One region of the Aeribacillus sp. SP014 genome, then DNA from elsewhere that is predicted to be linked to it. Evidence: a T-box and tRNA genes for the amino acid it is inferred to sense, from the RefSeq annotation. Region 1 holds a T-box; the other holds one or more tRNA genes.
What was found. The T-box of region 1 lies ahead of ileS (isoleucine--tRNA ligase). A T-box ahead of a tRNA ligase gene usually reads a tRNA of that ligase, here a tRNA-Ile.

Region 1 (7,244 bases):
ATCTATACCTTTATTGTGTTCGATAATTTCGTGGGCTATTCTAGTTAGCGCCCTTCTGATCGCCTGCTCATCTAAAACAACCGCTTTTTCCGGCATGCTCATCACCTCAAATTTCGGTTAAAAAAACCTCTCATCCTGAGGATGAGAGGTTTTGTGCATAGCTCACCTATTGCCATACGATTCCTTCTCAGCCTCACGGGACTGCAGTTAAAGGATGCTGTATTGTCTAAACGTATTATGACAGAGCAGCTCGTAAATGTCAACGATCATTTCTTAACATTTGCAAAATCTTTTCGAATTCTTCCGGGAGCGATGCTTCAAACTTCAAAAACTCTTTTGTTCTTGGATGCTCAAAACCAAGTACGCCTGCATGAAGAGCCTGTCCATGAATCGGAAGTGTTTTTTTCGGTCCATATTTTGGATCGCCGGCTAGCGGAAAACCGATATATTTCATATGCACGCGGATTTGATGCGTTCTTCCAGTTTCCAGCCGACATTCAATATATGTATAATCCGAAAATCGTTCCAGCACATGAAAATGGGTGACAGCTTCTTTACTGTTTGTTTTTGTTACCGTCATTTTTTGCCGATCCTTTGGATCCCTGCCGATCGGAGCATCAATTGTGGCATGATCGTGCGGAATTACCCCGTGTACAATCGCCTTATATCTCCTTTCAACCCTCTTTTCCATTAATTGATTTGCTAATGATTCATGAGCGTAATCATTTTTGGCAACCATTAATAAACCTGAAGTATCTTTATCAATCCGGTGAACAATTCCCGGACGAAGGACTCCGTTAATTCCGGACAAATCTTTACAATGATATAAAAGACCGTTCACAAGTGTTCCTGAAGTGTGTCCCGGCGCTGGATGGACGACCATCCCACGCGGTTTATTGACAACGATGACATCTTCATCCTCATAGTATATATCAAGCTCCATCGGCTCAGGCTTGACATCCAGCTCTTCCGGTTCTGGAACAGATACAGTGATGACATCACCAATTTGGCACTTGTAATTGGCCTTCACCGATTTTTCATTTACTGAAACAACCCCGTCCTTGATCCAATTTTGGACCAACGTTCTTGACCAATTCTCATCTTTATTGGCCAAAAATTTATCTATTCGTTCATTTTCCTCTTTTTCCGTCACAACAAAAGTAAATTGCTCCATTTTCTACTCCTTTTGCTTCTTTTCTTCAAAAAATAGAAAATATATGAAAAGTAAAATAACACCGATTGTTAAAGATGAATCGGCAATATTAAAAATTGGAAAATTATAACCGAAAATATATGTATGGATAAAGTCCACCACCTCTTTGCGGAAAAGGCGGTCAATAAAATTCCCAATCGCTCCGCCAAGCATTAAGCTGAGAGCAACCCCCAGCATTGCATTTTGTTTCGCATATTTTTGCATATAATAAATAATCGCTACGACAACAATAATGGTAATCACATAAAAGAACACCATCTGGTTTTGCAATATTCCCCAAGCCGCTCCTTTATTGCGGTGAGACGTTATGTATAAAAATCCGTTGATAATTTCAATGCTTTCGCCAATTTCCATATTTTTTACGATCAGCCATTTTGTCCATTGGTCGAGAGCGATGACAAATAATGCAATCAAATATTTAAGCACACTGCGTTCCTCCACTCACTGGCAAGTTTCCATCAAATTTTAGCACATTTTTTGACAAACAGTAAAGAAGGGGAACAAGCAAAAAAGTGAAGCTTGTTCACTTCACTTCTTAATGATATTCTAGTGTTTTTTTTAAATATGATTTCATATTGAGAAAATCATGAATCGTTCTGGCTGTCGGAATTTGTGCCAATTGTTCGAGCGGCAATTTTTGCAATGTTTCTTCACATATGCCATAAAGTCCATATTCCATTTTTTCCAATGCAAGCTCAACATCGTTGAGCTCATTTTTTACATCCCGGATAAAAATCGGGTCATCCAATTGACTTTTGGCGAGCCGCGCATTAAGTTCGTCCTTCATTAACGTTAATTCGTCTTTGATTTGATCGAGCGGATTCATTATTAAAACCCCCTCGTCTGTTTTGTATTTATATTGTAACCGCCGCACTGCCTCCTATCACATTCAAGTTTTTCCACACACGTAAATAGCGGCTTGGAAATGATTCACACTTTAAAAGCTAAAAAGCTGAATTCTTCTTTCAATTTTGAGCAAAGTATTCATTTTTGAAAAAGCATCCGAACAAACTTTTTCAATTGACTATGACGGATTTCAATGAAAGATCGTTCTTTTTATGACACTTCTTTATGAGGAAGCATTGCTAAATGAAAAAACTCCCTGTTTGCACAGGGAGCTGATAAAACTATGCTAAATGGCTGTAGTGATCTTTCACAATGCTTGCACATCTTTTGCACAATGTCGGATGGTCATGATCTGTGCCTATATCTGTTGAAACAACCCAACATCTTTCACAAGTCTCACCATCCGCTTGCTTCACAATTATTTTGATGCTATCAAATGTTTGCGCTTCTTCTGGAGCATCTTTGTAATCACCGGCAATTTCTAACTGGGAAACAATAAACAGCTGTTTTAAGTCCTCTTGTATTGAATTGAACAATTCTTTTATTTCTTCGTTCGGATAAAGGATGAGAGCAGCATTTAACGATTTGCCGATCACTTTTTCATTTCGGGCGATTTCCAGGGCCTTTAATACATCATCTCGAACTGACATAAACTGATCCCATTTCGCTTCAATCTCTTTGCTGCCTTCAATCTCTACAGCTTCCGGCATATCGACAAGCTGTACGCTCTTTTCTTCAACTGATTCAATATGTCCCCATACTTCTTCTGTTGTATGCGGCAAAATCGGTGTCATCAGCTTTACAAGAGCAAGAAGCGCTTCATATAAAACCGTTTGGATAGAGCGTCGATTATGGCTGTCAGCAGCCTCAATATACAGAATGTCTTTTGCAAAATCAAGATAAAATGAGCTTAGCTCAATCGTACAGAAATTGTGAACGTCATGATAGATGGATGCAAAATCATATTCTTCATATGCTTTTCGCACTTTGGCAATTAGTTTATTCAGTTTAATGAGAATATAGCGATCCACTTCTCTTAATTTTTCTACAGAAACACGATGCTGATTTGGATCAAAATCAAACAAATTTCCTAACAAGAAACGGTACGTGTTGCGAATTTTCCGATATACTTCAGATACTTGTTTTAAGATTGCATCAGAGACGCGAACGTCCGATTGATAATCAACTGATGCTACCCATAGACGAAGAATATCTGCTCCAAACTGTTCCGTCACTTTGGCAGGAACAACAACATTTCCTAGCGATTTGCTCATTTTCCGTCCTTCGCCGTCCAGCGCAAATCCATGGCTTAAAACGCCTTTATATGGAGCTTTTCCGGTGACAGCAACTGCTGTAGACAGCGATGAATTAAACCAGCCGCGATATTGGTCAGAGCCTTCTAAATAAAGATCAGCAGGACGCTGCAAATCTTCCCGTTCAACTAAAACTGCTTGATGAGAAGAGCCTGAATCGAACCAAACGTCCATAATGTCTGTTTCTTTTGTAAAAATGCCGTTCGGGCTTGAAGGGTGTGTAAATCCTTCTGGAAGCAGGTCTTTTGCTTCGCGTTCAAACCAAACGTTCGAGCCGTGCTCGCGGAACAGTTTTGCCACATGTTCAATCGTTTCATCTGTTATGATCGGCTCCCCATTTTCACCATAAAACACTGGAATTGGCACGCCCCATGCCCGCTGACGGGAAATACACCAATCGCTTCGATCGCGGATCATGTTATGAATGCGAATTTCTCCCCAATTAGGGATCCATTTCGTTTCTTTAATTGCTTGCAGCAATTCATCTCGAAAATCTTTAATGGACGCAAACCATTGCGCTGTTGCTCTGAAAATCGTTGGTTTCTTTGTCCGCCAGTCATGTGGATAGGAGTGTGTAATAAATGAAAGCTTTAGCAATGCCCCTACTTCTTCTAATTTTTCCGTTATTTTTTTATTTGCGTCATCATAAAACAATCCTTCGAACCCTGGAGCTTCTTCTGTCATGTACCCTCTTTCGTCGACAGGACATAATACGCCTAGGTTATATTTTTGTCCGACGACAAAATCGTCTTCCCCATGGCCTGGCGCTGTATGGACGCATCCTGTACCAGCGTCGGTCGTTACATGTTCGCCAAGGATCACTAATGAATCGCGGTCATAGAACGGGTGTTTCGCAACCACATATTCCAGCTCTTTGCCTTTAAACGATTTCACTACTTCATATTCTGTCCAGTCCAGCTCTTTTGCCACTTCTTCGAGCAGAGCAGATGCGATCACAAACTTGTCAGCTCCAACCTTCACTACAGAATATTCCAAATCAGGATGAACAGCAATTCCTAAGTTTGCAGGGATAGTCCACGGAGTAGTCGTCCAAATGACGATTTTTTCTCCATCTGTTAATATATTTTTTCCGTCCTTTATTTCAAATGCAACATAAATAGAAGGCGAGCGTTTGTCATAATATTCAATTTCCGCCTCTGCCAAGGCAGATTCGCTCGATGGAGACCAATAAACCGGCTTCAAGCCTTTATAAATATATCCCTTTTTCGCCATTTCTCCAAAGACGCGAATTTGCTGGGCTTCATATTCTGGTTTCAAGGTGACATATGGATTTTTCCAGTCGCCTCGAATTCCAAGGCGTTTAAATTGCACGCGCTGGCGCTCAATTTGCTCCCATGCATATTGCTCGCAATGTTTTCGAAACTGCGCGACATCCATCTCTTTTCGATTGATTTTTTGTTTCTTCAAAAGTGCTGTTTCAATTGGCAGACCGTGCGTATCCCATCCAGGAACATACGGTGCGCAATATCCGCTCATGGATTTATAACGGACAATAATGTCTTTTAAAATTTTGTTTAAGGCATGCCCCATATGAATATCCCCGTTTGCGAACGGCGGACCATCATGCAATATGAAAAGAGGCCGTCCTTTCGTGCGCTCCTGCACTTTTTCATAAATATCCATCTCTTCCCATTTTTTCTGGATCTCAGGTTCTTTTTTCGGAAGGTTCCCTCTCATTGGAAAGTCTGTTTTCGGCATTCGTAACGTCTCTTTATAATCCATTCCCATTCCTCCACATAATATTTGTTCACTAAAATAAAAAAAACTCCTCATCCCTAAGGGACGAGGAGGAATCTCGCGGTACCACCCTTTTAGATGCGCACAAATCATGCACATCCACTCATAAACATAACGGACTTGGCCGCCACAGCCTACTAGCATGTTTCAGCTATGGACTCAAGGGTGATGTTCATCCTTTCGCCTTTACCCGGGCTTCCACCGTCCCCGGTTCGCTGTCATAAAGGGCTTGAAAGGACTACTGTCCCTCTCATTGTTTTGTCATATTCCGTTTTATTTTCGTATTATATGAAATCACGAACAAAAAAGTCAAGTTATACTTTCGGTTCTTCCGCTTCTTCTCCTAAGATTGGCTCGACATTGTATTCCATTAAGTGATCCCAATCATCATTTTTTAGCAGATCAAGCTGTGCTTCGATGAGCATTTGAAAACGGGTGCGGAATACTTTTGACTGCTTTTTCATCTCTTCGATTTCCATTGCAATTTTATGCGATTTAGCAAGTGCTTCATTGATGATTCTGTCAGCATTTTTTTCCGCTTCTTTAATGATCAGCTTCGCTTCCTTTTGAGCGTTTCTTTTCACATCTTCCGCAGCTTCCTGCGCAACTAAAATCGATTTATTTAACGTTTCTTCTATATTTGTAAAGTGATTCAGCTTCTCGGTTAATTCCTTCACCTTTAATTCCAATTCTTTCTTTTCGCGGATGACCATTTCATAATCTTTAATCACTTGATCTAAAAACTCATTTACTTCATCTTCATCATAGCCGCGAAAGCCTTTTGTAAATTCCTTGTTATGAATATCCAGCGGGGTTAAAGGCACAAATTCCACCTCCATATGTATGTTTTTCGCAAAACACTAATCCAATTATAAACGATTTTTCGACAGAATGGGCAAAAATCTTTCCATTTGTAATATTATTTTTGTATTCCGATCTTAATGCGCCACTTATCTTTTCTTGTTTTCCCTTCAATTGCCAAAACTTTGCTTCTTCCGAATCCTCGGACAGATAACACATCATCTTCCGCAATTTCAAAATGAGCATCCTCAACAATTTTCCAATTGACTTTGACGAGACTATTTTCAATAAGCGATTTTATTTTTTGCCGAGATTGGTGATAAACATTTGCTAAAACAGCATCGAGCCGAAGCGAAGAAACGGTGATCAAAGAAATATCCATTTCTTCTTCATGAGAAAACACATCTTCGAATGGAATCTGTTTCAAACGAACGGAAATCTTTCCAATTTTATTCCAGTTCAGCTGCAGGAAATTGGCAATTTCTTGCGCAACCATGACTTGCACCGTTTCATCATGAATGATAATGTCGCCGAACTTGCTCCGTTTTAAACCGAGCGACATAAGCGATCCAAGCACTTCGCGATGTGATAATGTCACGAATTTTTTCGGGAACATGATTTCAAATGCGAACATTGAAAAATCATCTAATGTCGGTTGAATATAGTCAGGGTAAAAAAAAGCCCGCTTTCTTTCAGCATTTTTATAGCCTCCGAAAAATTGCACGTGAACATCCGGATTTTCACCGATCAATGTCTTAATGATTTTCTGTTCCCGCGGATCTAAAAAATCGGTCAATTTTGGCCGATATTGCTCAGTCACAATTTGTTTCCATCCAAAGACTTTGTCAATGAACTCCCTTTCTTCTTTGCGAAAATGTTGATAAACACTCTCCATAAGAGACAACTCCAATTATGATATGAAAAGAGCCGATTGGCATACAAAACAATTCGAATGTCAATCGGCGAATGAATTTTATGAAATCATACTAAAAAGAGCATACAGCCCATAATCTGCAAAATGCAGGGCAATCAATGCAACAATAGGAGATACATCAATCATCCCTAATGGAGGAATGATTCTTCTAAACGGTTCTAAATAAGGCTCACATATAGCCGCTAAAAATTGTCCAATGGACGTTTCCCTAGCATTCGGAAACCAAGACATCAAAATATAAATGATAATCGCATAGGAATAAATATCGAGCAAAAAACTTAATACGTTATATATTGTCCCCATCAATCATTTCTACCACCTTTTATTTTCATCATCTGCCATGAAATCGGAAATGGAGCCGGCGACATCTACGTTATCT
Region 2 (7,244 bases), 830 kb from region 1:
CACTGGCTCAATATGAAGAGACTTCTGCAATTGATGGATTTTCGATAGATCGGGCAAAAGCGGCTCTCGGAAAGGTAAGTTGATGTGGACTGGTCCTTTCGGATTTTCATTTGCAGTTTGGACCGCCCGTTGAGCGATATTTTTTATATATAACAGCATCGTTTGACTGCTTTCAGGAAGAGCGCAATCAACAAACCATTTCACATAGTTCGAATACAGATGAATTTGATTAATTGCTTGTGGAGCTCCAATATCCCGCAGCTCATGAGGTCTGTCAGCCGTTAAAATCACAAGAGGGATGCGTGAATAATGGGCTTCTATGATAGCTGGATAATAGTTTGCTGCAGCTGTTCCTGATGTGCAAAGCAAAGCAATTGGTTTTCTTTGTTTTTTAGCCAATCCAAGAGCAAAAAAACCTGCAGATCGTTCATCAATATTAATATAAGTATGTATTTTCGGATGCTCTGCAAATGTGATCGCAAGCGGGGTAGATCGTGAACCTGGGCTAATCACAACTTCAGAAATACCTTTTGTAATTAATCCATTTACAAATGCAATGACATAGTCAGATAGATTTTTATTTTTCATTCAGTTTTCCCCCTAATGCATGCTGCATAGGTCCAAATTTGATTTCTGTCTCCCTGTATTCCTCTTCCGGCTTCGAATCTCCAACAATCCCGCATCCTGCGTACAAATAAGCTTTTTGCTCATCCAGCAGACCTGAACGGATCGCAACGACAAATTCTCCGTTGTCCTGATCATCCATCCATCCAACCGGAGCAGCATACCAGCCTCTCTCTAAAGGTTCTTCATTGCGAATAAATGCTAGAGCAGCATCTTTCGGATAGCCGCCAAGCGCAGGGGTCGGATGCAATTTTTCTACAAAATCAATCAACGTAAAACCTTTTTTTACGGTTCCTTCAACAGGTGTATACAAATGTTGAATATTCGGCGTTTTTAAAATCGTTGGATTGTTTTGTAGTTGCACTTCTTGGCAATATTCACGGAACACTTTTTCGATCGCTTTTACAACAATTTGATGTTCATGAATGTTTTTTGTATCTGAAAGCAGCATCTGAGCGTATTCTTCGTCTGCCTCCACTGTTTTTCCTCTTTTAATTGATCCTGCTACACATGCAGACTGGACCTTTTGGTCTCTCTTGCTTACAAGCCGCTCAGGAGTTGCACCAACGAACGTTTTTCCTTCATTTTCAACAACAAATAAATAACAATTAGGCTGATGTTCATTTAACATTGATAAAACATAATGTATATCAATCGATCCCTCAAACTCCAGCAGCATTTCCCTTGCCAATACGACTTTCTCAAAACGGTTTTGTTTTATTTGTTCTGTTGCTTTTTCAACAGCTGCCATCCACTCTTTTTTATGAAACAAACTTTCTTTTTTGATGGTAAAATTCAAAAAAGAATTTGTGTCTTCATTTTTTTTCTTTAAGGTGTATTCATATGTATTGAAATGATTTATAATTTCATTTATATCATCAGTTGATTGAATTAACCTGTTTATAGTAGCAAGTGTGTGACGGCCAATTTTTGTAATCATGAAAGAAGGTAAAGTGAATCGTGCTTCATGAAACGGTTTCCATTTTGAAGAATTCGCATTTTTTAAAGGGTCAAAAGAAAAACCCCCAAAAAGAAGCGGACCCGTTCCAATCGGATGGGCGCCTTCAATTTGTATATGCTCTTTCCAATCTTTCCACTTTGAATAAATGTCAAAAAAACGGTTGGAAAATTTTTTGTCTGTCGTCAATTCGAGCTCAACACCAATTCCACAAAGGATAAATGTACGATCAGGTGTCGCCCAATAAAATCTTTTCCCTGCATAAGCCGATTGAAAGCTTGAGAAAATCTGGAGCGGATCTTTCTCCTTGATTTCAAATACATAACTTAAAATGATTGGATGGGAATATTTTTTGGCATGATTGACAGCATTCGCAACTTTATCCCTCAATGTATCTGAACATGGAATTGAAACCAAAGATGATCCCTCCATAACCGAAAAATAGCTTATATTAAGATACACCTGTTCAAAATTTATGTCAACTATATTATAGAATGACGCAATGCAAAACAACAAGCAAACAAACTGCCTCAGCTCTTTGATGGGGCTTGAGCATTTATTCCAATGAAAAACAATTGACACTCTTTCGACATTTTTCTAGACTAGGTTGTGGGGAATAGCTTTCGTTTTCAGAATGAAATAAAGGAGAGAACATATTATGCATCCTAAAACGGAGTCACATAATGTACCCATTATAAAAGCTGAACGAGGGTTTCGGGCTTGGTGGATGCTTTTAAGACCCCATACATTAACTGCAGCATTTGTCCCCGTGATTGTCGGAACTCTTTTGGCACTGCAAGTAGGACCCATTCATATTGGACTTTTTCTTACGATGCTTACTGCCTCGTTGTTAATTCAAACAGCCACAAACTTATTTAATGAATATTTCGATTATAAACGAGGTCTTGATACAGAAGAATCTGTCGGAATTGGAGGAGCAATTGTCCGAAATGGCTTCAAGCCCCAAACCGTTTTAAATTTAGCAATCACATGTATTGTTGTCTCTATCCTATTGGGAATTTACATCTGTCTCCAGTCAAGCTGGTGGTTGGCATTAGTCGGTTCAATTTGTATGGCAGTAGGATACTTATATACTGGAGGTCCATATCCAATCGCTTACACGCCGTTTGGCGAGCTAGCTTCAGGTTTATTTATGGGAGTCGTTATTATCCTTATTTCCTTTTTTATTCAGACAGGTTATCTAACTTCAACAGCTTTCATTCATTCGATCCCGATTGCGATCACGATCGGCGCCATCATGCTTGCGAATAACATAAGAGACTTAGACGGTGATAAGGAAAACGGAAGAAAAACATTAGCAATTTTGCTTGGCCGACAGAATGCAATTCGATTTTTAGCAATTATGTTTATTGTTTCTTACTGTCTCATTTTTATTATGATCATTTTTGATTATTCCACATGGTGGTCTATTCTTGCTTTTCTTAGCATTCCAAAAGCTATTCAGGCGGTGAAGCGATTTGTCGGCAAAACAAAGCCTATTGAAATGATGCCGGCCATGAAAGCAACATCGCAAACAAACACTTTATTAGGCTTTTTGCTTGCTGCAGGTTTGCTCATAAGCACCATCATATCTCAGTAACACGATAGTATGTTTACTATCGTGTTTTTTTATTAAGCTTTACTGTGAAATTTGTTCTGTATCATCCACTCGCAATTTCAATATGCTGAGCAAATGTTTTGTCCTGGAAAAACATCTCGATAGGTCACAGCCTCTTTATCGGATAGCCAGCCTGTTTCTCAGCGAATGATGTTATGTTAGCCTTTCAAGTGCCATCAGCTTCAAAGCATAGCGTTAAAAAAGGCGCGGTAGCAGCAATCCTTTCCTGACATGTTTTAAAATGATGATGAAATTTATGGCTGCAAAGGTGAATTTTTTTCATGATTTTAAAGTTATAATTTATTCCTTTTCGTCCAAAATAGCTTTAGATTCTAAAAAAGAAGGTGTCTTTCATATGGACATGGACGAAAAAAAATTAAAGGATTTTCAAAAGCAATTAATATTCATGAAAAATGAGATTGAAAAACGTTGGGATAATAACGATCATTTTCAATTGGAAAAAGGGCTGGACCATGAATCAACTGGAGAGCTTTCCAGCTACGACAATCACCCCGGAGACGATGCGACCGAACTGTATGAAAGAGAAAAAGATTTAGCATTAAATAAACATTTAGAGAAAGAATATGAAGAGATCGTTGAAGCATTAGAAAGAATTCATGAGGGCACTTACGGTACTTGTTCCGTCTGCGGAAAAAAAATTGATGAAGACCGTCTCAAAGCTATACCGACAGCCAAAACATGCAAAGAACATACTCTAGTTCAAACGATTTCTCATGAAAGACCTGTAGAGGAAGAAATACTTGATGCGACTTTTCACGGATCCTCTCAAATCGACCATGAAAATACCGCTGTTACTGAGCCGTATGATTATTTTCAAGATGTTATCGAATACGGAACGTCAGAGACACCGCAAGATGTAAGAACTCCACCGTTATCGTACGGAGATATGTATAATTCCGATGATGAAATTGGATATATTGAAGATATTGAAAACTTCATTTATACAGATATTGAGGGAAAAAACGTAAACGTCTATCCGTCACATGAACATAAACGATATGAAAAAATGCTTGATGAAGAGGATTTAACAGTTTTATGGGGAGATCTTCCATTAACAGAAAAAGAACCATATACGAAAAATGATTAAAATTACAAGAAGACAAAAAAAGCGTTGCAGTTTGCAACGCTTTTTTTGATTTCGAAATGACTCCGCAGGCAGGATTCGAACCTGCGACCGTTCGGTTAACAGCCGAATGCTCTACCACTGAGCTACTGCGGAATATAAAAAAAATTTAAGGCATTTTGCCAAATAGAACAGCTTTTGACTGACAATTGCAACAATGTCAATTGCCCAACTAAGCTGCTTAAAAAATAGCAATGGGCCTGAGTGGACTTGAACCACCGACCTCACGCTTATCAGGCGTGCGCTCTAACCAGCTGAGCTACAAGCCCATATTAAGCGGGTGATGGGAATCGAACCCACGACATCAGCTTGGAAGGCTGAGGTTTTACCACTAAACTACACCCGCGCGAAAATATTTATTTTTCTATTTAAATGATAAACACGCAATTTCCATGCCTCTTCCTCTTCCAGCACTGTTCGAGGATGTAAATGCGTCGAGGCAACTCGCAGATTATTCATTGAAGTGTCGCTCGTGGCTGAGGTTTTACCACTAAACTACACCCGCATAATAAGCTGATAATAGAAATAAATACTTATTTTCAATGCCATATTATCTATCTCTACTATAGGCAAATGGGGCGACTGATGGGAATCGAACCCACGAATGCCAGAGCCACAATCTGGTGCGTTAACCACTTCGCCACAGTCGCCGCAATTAATAAAACAATGGCTCGGGACGGAATCGAACCGCCGACACAAGGATTTTCAGTCCTTTGCTCTACCGACTGAGCTACCGAGCCGTAAAACTCCGATAAAAAATTATGTACAATCCATCATTAAAGAAAGAATTCATTGACACAACCTGCTGTACTTGAAAAATTCCTCCTACAGCTGTTGAATCAATAATTAATGGCGGTCCCGACGGGAATCGAACCCGCGATCTCCTGCGTGACAGGCAGGCATGTTAACCGCTACACTACGGGACCATTGGTTGCGGGGGCAGGATTTGAACCTGCGACCTTCGGGTTATGAGCCCGACGAGCTACCGGACTGCTCCACCCCGCGATAATAATGACGGAGGAGGAGGGATTCGAACCCCCGCGCGGTTTGACCCGCCTCTCGGTTTTCAAGACCGACCCCTTCAGCCAGACTTGGGTACTCCTCCATATAATAAAGATGGTGGACCTTGCAGGATTCGAACCTGCGACCGGACGGTTATGAGCCGTCTGCTCTGACCAGCTGAGCTAAAGGTCCGAAAAATGGCGGTGGAGGGGATCGAACCCCCGACCTCACGGGTATGAACCGTACGCTCTAGCCAGCTGAGCTACACCGCCAAATTAAATATGGAGCCTAGCGGGATCGAACCGCTGACCTCCTGCGTGCAAAGCAGGCGCTCTCCCAGCTGAGCTAAGGCCCCTTTAAATTCCCTGGTCGGGAAGACAGGATTCGAACCTGCGACCCCATGGTCCCAAACCATGTGCTCTACCAAGCTGAGCTACTTCCCGATATGGCGCGCCCGAGAGGAGTCGAACCCCTAACCTTTTGATCCGTAGTCAAACGCTCTATCCAATTGAGCTACGGGCGCAAATATGGTGCCGAGGACCGGACTTGAACCGGTACGGTAGTCACCTACCGCAGGATTTTAAGTCCTGTGCGTCTGCCAATTCCGCCACCCCGGCAGAGAAAAGCGGAAGACGGGATTCGAACCCGCGACCCCCACCTTGGCAAGGTGGTGTTCTACCACTGAACTACTTCCGCGTATTATGCGGGTGGAGGGACTTGAACCCCCACGCCGTAAGGCGCTAGATCCTAAGTCTAGTGCGTCTGCCAATTCCGCCACACCCGCGTCAAAATGGTGAGCCATGGAGGATTCGAACCTCCGACCCTCTGATTAAAAGTCAGATGCTCTACCGACTGAGCTAATGGCTCATAAAAAATTTTTTTCTCCTAATCCATTTTTCATTTGTCAGATGTCCCTTCCTCTGCCAGTCTTTTCGAGGATGTTGGATGCGTCGGGACAACTCTCTGATTGTTCGTCGAAGCATTGCTCGTTGCTCTGACGACTAATCTAAAAGCTCCTGCTCAATATGCAACACCTTTAATGATGCCGGCGAGAGGAATCGAACCCCCAACCTACTGATTACGATTCAGTTGCTCTGCCAATTGAGCTACACCGGCATGATGAATACAACAATCAATAATCAGTCTTGCTTCATTTGATCGTCGTTCCAATCTTAGAAATCTTGTCCAAGGAAAAGTTCAATTGGTACGATGAAGCAGCATGAAAGACGATATCTCGACCGTGCTTTGCCAATTGAGCTGAATCGATATACTGTATGGTGGAGGATGACGGGATCGAACCGCCGACCCCTTGCTTGTAAGGCAAGTGCTCTCCCAGCTGAGCTAATCCTCCAATTCAAAAATCACCAGAGGACATATGCAAAGTAAATAAAAGTCCATAATTCTTTCAAAACTAGATAACGGTTCCTTCACGAATAGATGCTCTTTCTTGGTTAAGTCCTCGATCGATTAGTATCCGTCAGCTCCACGTGTCACCACGCTTCCACCTCGGACCTATCTACCTCGTCATCTTCAAGGGATCTTACTCGCGTTTAGCGATGGGAAATCTCATCTTGAGGGGGGCTTCACGCTTAGATGCTTTCAGCGCTTATCCCTTCCGCACATAGCTACCCAGCGGTGCCCCTGGCGGGACAACTGGTACACCAGCGGTGCGTCCATCCCGGTCCTCTCGTACTAAGGACAGCTCCTCTCAAATTTCCTGCGCCCGCGACGGATAGGGACCGAACTGTCTCACGACGTTCTGAACCCAGCTCGCGTACCGCTTTAATGGGCGAACAGCCCAACCCTTGGGACCGACTACAGCCCCAGGATGCGATGAGCCGACATCGAGGTGCCAAACCTCCCCGTCGATGTGGACTCTTGGGGGAGATCAGCCTGTT

Region 2: it has a tRNA-Ile gene. The T-box ahead of ileS (isoleucine--tRNA ligase) is inferred to sense a tRNA for this amino acid. The anticodon was not compared.

What each region holds. Positions count from the first base shown of each region.
Region 1 covers NZ_JBSRXI010000001.1:2,543,431-2,550,674, forward strand. The annotation lists gene pyrR (bifunctional pyr operon transcriptional regulator/uracil phosphoribosyltransferase PyrR) at 1-96, opposite strand, end outside; gene ACVIJU_RS12300 (RluA family pseudouridine synthase) at 260-1,174, opposite strand; gene lspA (signal peptidase II) at 1,178-1,639, opposite strand; gene ACVIJU_RS12310 (TraR/DksA C4-type zinc finger protein) at 1,749-2,087, opposite strand; gene ileS (isoleucine--tRNA ligase) at 2,341-5,115, opposite strand; T-box leader at 5,169-5,393, opposite strand; gene ACVIJU_RS12320 (DivIVA domain-containing protein) at 5,445-5,954, opposite strand; gene ACVIJU_RS12325 (YlmH family RNA-binding protein) at 6,050-6,826, opposite strand; gene ACVIJU_RS12330 (YggT family protein) at 6,905-7,168, opposite strand; gene ACVIJU_RS12335 (cell division protein SepF) at 7,178-7,244, opposite strand, start outside.
Region 2 covers NZ_JBSRXI010000001.1:3,377,655-3,384,898, forward strand. The annotation lists gene menD (2-succinyl-5-enolpyruvyl-6-hydroxy-3-cyclohexene-1-carboxylic-acid synthase) at 1-588, opposite strand, end outside; gene ACVIJU_RS16535 (isochorismate synthase) at 578-1,999, opposite strand; gene ACVIJU_RS16540 (1,4-dihydroxy-2-naphthoate polyprenyltransferase) at 2,241-3,182, shown strand; gene ACVIJU_RS16545 (TraR/DksA C4-type zinc finger protein) at 3,556-4,308, shown strand; tRNA gene ACVIJU_RS16550 (tRNA-Asn) at 4,369-4,440, opposite strand; tRNA gene ACVIJU_RS16555 (tRNA-Ile) at 4,540-4,613, opposite strand; tRNA gene ACVIJU_RS16560 (tRNA-Gly) at 4,620-4,690, opposite strand; tRNA gene ACVIJU_RS16565 (tRNA-His) at 4,919-4,994, opposite strand; tRNA gene ACVIJU_RS16570 (tRNA-Phe) at 5,012-5,084, opposite strand; tRNA gene ACVIJU_RS16575 (tRNA-Asp) at 5,195-5,270, opposite strand; tRNA gene ACVIJU_RS16580 (tRNA-Met) at 5,273-5,349, opposite strand; tRNA gene ACVIJU_RS16585 (tRNA-Ser) at 5,360-5,449, opposite strand; tRNA gene ACVIJU_RS16590 (tRNA-Ile) at 5,462-5,538, opposite strand; tRNA gene ACVIJU_RS16595 (tRNA-Met) at 5,545-5,618, opposite strand; tRNA gene ACVIJU_RS16600 (tRNA-Ala) at 5,629-5,701, opposite strand; tRNA gene ACVIJU_RS16605 (tRNA-Pro) at 5,713-5,789, opposite strand; tRNA gene ACVIJU_RS16610 (tRNA-Arg) at 5,793-5,869, opposite strand; tRNA gene ACVIJU_RS16615 (tRNA-Leu) at 5,875-5,963, opposite strand; tRNA gene ACVIJU_RS16620 (tRNA-Gly) at 5,971-6,042, opposite strand; tRNA gene ACVIJU_RS16625 (tRNA-Leu) at 6,049-6,130, opposite strand; tRNA gene ACVIJU_RS16630 (tRNA-Lys) at 6,138-6,213, opposite strand; tRNA gene ACVIJU_RS16635 (tRNA-Thr) at 6,390-6,462, opposite strand; tRNA gene ACVIJU_RS16640 (tRNA-Val) at 6,622-6,697, opposite strand; rRNA gene ACVIJU_RS16645 (23S ribosomal RNA) at 6,794-7,244, opposite strand, start outside.